2 regions of the Sphingobacterium sp. HJSM2_6 genome follow, and region 1 is predicted to be linked to the other one. Evidence: riboswitches for the same ligand, from Rfam matches in the RefSeq annotation. Region 1 holds a riboswitch; the other holds the start of a gene.
What was found. A riboswitch is a leader RNA that binds a small molecule or an ion and turns the genes downstream of it on or off. The one in region 1 is predicted to bind S-adenosylmethionine.
Positions count from the first base shown of each region.

Region 2: another riboswitch for S-adenosylmethionine. It lies ahead of metE (5-methyltetrahydropteroyltriglutamate--homocysteine S-methyltransferase); the one in region 1 lies ahead of ACFRAE_RS07400 (methylenetetrahydrofolate reductase).

Region 1 covers NZ_JBMOXB010000006.1:125,085-128,302, reverse strand. Annotated here, with positions in the region: gene ACFRAE_RS07410 (DUF2723 domain-containing protein) at 1-115, opposite strand, end outside; gene ACFRAE_RS07405 (YwbE family protein) at 281-487, opposite strand; gene ACFRAE_RS07400 (methylenetetrahydrofolate reductase) at 612-1,568, opposite strand; SAM riboswitch class I at 1,616-1,713, opposite strand; gene rimM (ribosome maturation factor RimM) at 1,781-2,308, opposite strand; gene ACFRAE_RS07390 (SusC/RagA family TonB-linked outer membrane protein) at 2,644-3,218, shown strand, end outside.
Region 2 covers NZ_JBMOXB010000002.1:35,353-38,570, reverse strand. Annotated here, with positions in the region: gene metE (5-methyltetrahydropteroyltriglutamate--homocysteine S-methyltransferase) at 1-1,626, opposite strand, end outside; SAM riboswitch class I at 1,697-1,795, opposite strand; gene ACFRAE_RS02690 (formylglycine-generating enzyme family protein) at 2,007-3,092, shown strand; gene carB (carbamoyl-phosphate synthase large subunit) at 3,169-3,218, opposite strand, start outside.

The sequences.
Region 1 (3,218 bases):
ACTCTCCCGTATCCCACCAACTGGTCGTTTTATCGGTACAAAGGATATAAACGATCGTGGAAATCAATCCACACATCCATCCAAGTAGGTTATTCCATTGATTATACTTCATCATAGCTTAGCTGTTAGTTACAATAAATGTAAAGAAGTTTCTTTACTCCATTGTGGGATTAACAGTATTTAACAAAAGAAGGTTTTATAGCTTGGGAAAATCGCTTCAAATTAAGGATTAGTGGATCAGGTATTGTGGCAATGCTTCTTGTGGTATTAGGGGTATGATTTAAAAATCATCTTCAATTATTTCTGCCACGCGGCCCACCTGCCCATCCGTAAGTTTCACCTTTATCCCTCGGGTATGAAAATTTGCAGAGGTCAAAATATTTTTCACAATACCTTCCGTCAATTCGCCAGTACGTTGATCTTTTTTTAGGATGATATTGACTAACATTCCCACCTTTATATCAGCTCTATTATTTGGATTTGGCATATGTATTTTATTTTCAACAAAAATAGGTTTAATATCATCGACAGCGAAATAAAACTATTAAATAACAAGAGAGTCAAGCTGTTTTTGCTTGACTCTCTTATTATTTGAGCTAATCGTAGGGAACTTATACAAGTTTCTCCACAATCTTTTTAGTAGGACCTGGATTACTCATGGTATAGAAATGCATTACTGGTGCTCCAAATTCAATTAATTCTTTACATTGTTGCACCAACCATTCCTCTCCTACCTGTCTTACATCAGCATTTGTCTTACAATCTGCTACGGCATCACTCAAGTCTTCTGGGATATCTAAGTGAAATATTCGAGGTAAAGTAATCAATTGATTTTTACTAGTCAATGGTTTTAACCCTGGAATAATAGGCACATGAATATCATTTTCCCGACACTTAATGACAAACTCTTTATACTTTTCAACGTTGAAAAACATTTGGGTTACAATAAATTCGGCACCCATCTCTACTTTCTTTTTCAACCATTTAAAATCTGTATTAAAATTGGGGGCTTCAAAATGTTTTTCAGGATAACCCGCTACACCGATACAAAAATTTGTTTTCTCGGCAATAGTAATATCCTCATGCAGGTATCGGCCTCTATTCATATCCACCACCTGCTCTAGCAATTCTGTGGCATAGGCATGTCCACCTGGGGTTGGAATAAAATCAGCATCTCCTTTTCGAGCATCACCTCGCAGTACCAACACATTATCGATTCCTAAAAAATTCAAATCGATTAAAGCATTTTCCGTTTCCTCCTTCGTAAAACCACCGCAAATAAGATGCGGAACTGCATCCACTTTATATTTACTCATGATAGCTGCACAGATAGCAACGGTTCCTGGTCGTTTTCTATAAGAAACTCGTTCCAATAAGCCACTGGAATGTTGCTTATATAGATAATCCTCCCTGTGGTAAGTAACATCAATGAATGGTGGTTTAAACTCCATCAATTCATCCATAGTTTTAAAAATACTCTGTATACCTTGTCCTTTAGCTGGAGGAAGTAATTCGAAAGAATATAAGGTTTTACCTTTTGCGTTTTTAATATGATCTATAATTTTCATAAAAATATATTAAGGCTTAGAGAAAACGCAGTGTGGGTCTGGTTTGCAGCTTATCTTTCCCTTTCGGGGTAGAATGTAGCACCTTGAATGAATCAGGTTGCTAAGGCTTCAGCGGGTCTATTCCCTCTACCTTTCTCTATAAGCGATGGCTAATATCGTCAATCCTAGAGGAATGACAAAATATAATACTAAAAAAGATGATAAGAATTGGATTATTGCTCTAAATACATAGCAATCAAACCCTCTGGTAGTTTAACGACGATCACCTCTTCCTCCTGATCAATGCCTACGATTAGATCTTCATTGAGTGGAAATAAGACTTCTTTTTCCTCCATAGCGATCGTCGCAATAAATTGTTGGGGCATTTCCTGAACTTCTGTAATTTCTCCCAATTCACCTTCCACCTCATCAATTACCAAATATCCGACTAAATCAGTATACCTAAAATCATTGGGATCACGCTCCGGCATTTTTTCAAGGGGTAAATACATCTTTTTACGCACCAAAGGTTGTGCTTTATCAATATGATCGACATCTTCAAAAGAAACATAAGCTGTACTATTGTTGTGGAGTTTTATCTGATCCACAAAAAAAGGCACTAATTTATTATCAATTTCTATAAAGATAATATCCAAATCTAAAGCTGCATATTCTTCGAACTCGAAGAATAGTTGTAATTCCCCCTTCAATCCTCTCGATTTACTAATATAACCTATATAAAAACTTTGATCTATTGTCATGATGTATCTTAAACGACAAAAATACGCAATATAAGTGGAAAAGGTTCATCGTACATCACTATAGCGTTTAGATAAATGTTCCAAACCCAACAAAAGAACTTAAGCTATCCTAAGAATAATCACACTTGAATTAAATAAAAACAACTAATTGACCTAATTAAATAAATATTAATTTAATAATTCAATTGTTCGTTACAATATCAATCGTTTGCACAATTTAAGCAATCGTTTGATATGGCTTCACTAAAATTATTAATTAACAATTACTTTATCATTGTATTAAACAAACCCTAATTATGGTTCCCCAGAACCTTAAAACTTTAATTGAATTAAATATGTATAAAAAAAGATTACTCAATTTTTTTTTAGCTAGTACACTATGCCCCTTTTCAGCAGCATTTATACTAGCATCCTTCAGTCAACTTGAAGCAAGGGCAACGCCAAACACTTGGCCAAGTCCCATCAAGGAGTCTAATTTCCAGCAAAGCATCCAAGGAAAGGTAAGCAATAGTGCTGGTCCTATAGAAGGAGCGACTATTGCAGTCAAAGAAAATCCAGCAAAAGCAACATCCTCAAATAATAAAGGTGAATTTTCCATCGATGCTAGTGTAGGACAAACATTAATTATCACAGCTATAGGCCATGAGAAAAAAGAAGTCAGCATTACTGCTGCGACTTTAACCATCAGCCTAACAGAAACCAGTGATAATATTGATGAGATCATTGTTGTTGGATACGGATCAACCCAAAAGAAAGAAAGTCTAACAGGATCCCTATCTACGGTATCGGGTTCCAAATTAAGAGATGTAACCAATCCATCAGTAGAAAACATGTTGAACGGTAAAGCCCCTGGAGTATATGTTGCTCCTGGAACGGGACGTCCTGGTGCACGCGGTGGCGTTGTTATTCG
Region 2 (3,218 bases), on a different contig from region 1:
AACATCACCATAAATAACTGGAGGTTTAACACAACGTGAACCGTAAGATTGTACCCATCCGTTTTGAGTGAATGCGTATCCAGCTAATTGTTCACCGAAATATTCAACCATGTCATTACGTTCGAATTCTCCGTGTACTAATACATCGATATCCAATTCTTCTTGTAAACGAATAGTTCTTTCAGTTTCTTCAGCGATTTCTTTATCGTATTGCTCTTGGCTGATCGCTCCTTTTTTCAAATCTGCTCTCCATTTACGGACATCTTTTGTTTGTGGGAATGAACCAATAGTGGTCGTAGCGAATGCTGGTAAACCAAATTTAGCTAATTGAGCAGCTTTACGTTCGTCAAATACGGAAGTACGTTTTGCATCCTCATCTGTAATATTGTTCACACGATTTTTAACATCAGGCTTATGAATCAATGGAGATGTACGACGACTTTCTGCAGCAATTTTATTGGCTTCGAAACGTTTTTGTGTCTCTGCATCAACCTCAGCATCTGCCAATACCGCTAAATCTTTTACCTCTGCTAATTTTTGTTTAGCGAAAGCTAACCAATTCTTAACTTCAGCAGGTAATGATTCTTCATTGTTTTCATTGTCCAAATCAAAAGGAACATGCAATAAAGAAGAAGAAGGTGCAATCCATACACGGTCTTTACCTAAGGCATCTACTGCTTGTTTAATTTTTGTTAATGATTTTTCATAATCATTTTTCCAAATGTTACGGCCTTCAACAACACCTAAAGATAATGTCAAAGAAGCAGGAACTTTGGCTAATATGCTGTCGAGTTGGTTTTCTCCACGTACTAAATCGACATGAAGTGCATAAACTGGTAAATTTAATGCAGTCTCTTCATTATCACGTAGAGCCTCGAAGTAAGTTGCAACGATTAATTTGATACCTTTTGCTGCTGTAGCGAATTTCTCGAAAACACGAGCATATAGTGCACGAGTAGCATCATCAATATCTAAAGCTAGGAATGGCTCATCAATTTGTACATATTGAGCACCTGCATCTGCAAGTTTTCCTAAAATCTCTTCATAAACTGGTAATAAATTATCGATCAAATCGATACGGTTGAAACCTGTTTCTTTTTCTTTACCTAACAATAAGTAAGAAATAGGACCAAGTAAAACTGGTTTAGTTTCAATTCCTAATTGTTTTGCTTCATTATATTCATTTAAGAATTTTTCTGAAGTCAATTTAAATTCTTGGTTTTTTACAAACTCAGGCACAATGTAGTGATAGTTTGTGTCGAACCATTTTGTCATTTCCATGGCAGTAACATCTACTCCACCTTCTTGGAAACCACGTGCCATCGCAAAATATAAATCTAGGTTATATTGACGATCTATTTTATTCAATAATGAATTATAACGTGCTGGGATAGCTCCTACAGTTAAAGATAAATCTAAAACTTGGTCATAAAATGAGAAATCATTGGAAGGAATCAAATCGATACCATTATCTTTTTGAGTGTTCCAGTTGCTTTCACGGATTTTAAGTCCTGCTTGCAATAATTCTTCCGCGCTGATTTTTTTCGCCCAATAAGCCTCATTAGCTTTTTTCAATTCGCGGAAAGCGCCCACGCGTGGGTAACCTAAATTGTTTGTTAATAACATAAAGTATTGTCCTTAAATTAATTTACTAAAATCATTTGCTAAGAGAAGGCTATCATAGATTAGTGAAGCCAGCTTATCTTTCCCTTTTCAGGTAGAATGTAGCACCTTGTCAAGTGACAGGTTGCTAAGGCTTCATTGGGTCTAGTCCCTCTGCCTTTCTCTATAAGCGGTGCTAAGGTATGAATTAAAATTCTTATTTCCAAGAAACTCTTTTACAGTAATCGGAAAGACAGCTTAAATTCACAATAATGGGACGCAGAATTACGGATGATGAAAATTATTCACTGTCTATTTTAAAAACAAACCCATTCATCTTCTTCAGATCATATTCGTTGCTAAGTTTTCATTTTTCATTTATTTTTTCCTATAATAGTCAACAAATGAAAAGAATAGTCAATCTTCTACTGTTTGCAAGTCTTATTCAAGCCTGTCAAACAAATTCTAAATCTACAGAAACGTCTGCTAAATTTCCGGATGATTCGGTTGCTTTATGCAGTACTACAAGTATACCCTCACGATTTACAGCTGCACAAAATAGCCCAACGGATTCCATCGTACGTAAAGGAAAAGATGCTGCCGAAATGGTTCGCATGCCAGGTGGAAAGTTTACGATGGGAAGCGCCACTTTTCAAGATGCACAACCCTTACATGAAGTTGAACTTTCTCCATTTTTAATTGATGTACATGAAGTCACCAACGCACAATTTGCAAAATTTGTGGAAGAGACTGGGTACAAAACAGTTGCTGAACGACCTTTAGACCCCAGTGATTTCCCTGGTGTAGATCCTCAATTATTAGTTCCGGGATCTGCGGTGTTTAAAGCGCCTGAACACGTTCAGGGAATGGAAAATCACCTGCAATGGTGGTCTTATGTGCCAGATGCTAATTGGAAGCACCCAGAAGGCCCCAAAAGCTCCATAAAAGGGAAAGAAAATCATCCTGTTACGCAACTCGCCTATCAAGATGCGGAAGCCTATGCTAAATGGGCTGGCAAAAGGTTGCCCACAGAAGCTGAATGGGAATATGCAGCCAAAGCGGGTAAACACAGTAATGAAACTTATTATTGGGGTGCTGAAAAATTAGAAAATGGCAAATGGTTAGCTAATATTTACCAAGGTGAATTCCCTAGCCACAACAGCAAGGAAGATGGTTTTGAAACCAGTGCGCCTGTAAAATCATTTCCACCGAATGATTATGGTCTTTACGACATGGAAGGCAATGTTTGGGAATGGTGCTCTGACTTTTACAGACCCGATTATTACCAACAAAGCTCAAAATCTAATCCAAAAGGTCCTTCCGATTCTTACGATCCTCAAGAGCCAAATACCGTAAAAAAAGTACAACGTGGAGGATCTTTTCTATGCAACGATCAATATTGCGAACGCTATAAAGCTGGAAGTCGTGGAAAAGGAGAAATCAACTCCCCAACCAACAATGTGGGCTTTCGATGCGTTATGGATATTTAATAATTAGGTTTATTAACTCCTAAAAAAAGCGCTGTTTCGTAGGAAACAGCGCTTTTTTTAGGAGTTTGTTCTATGCTTATTGCGCATTTAAGAACATTGATTTTGTACTGTATAATTCTCTAAAAT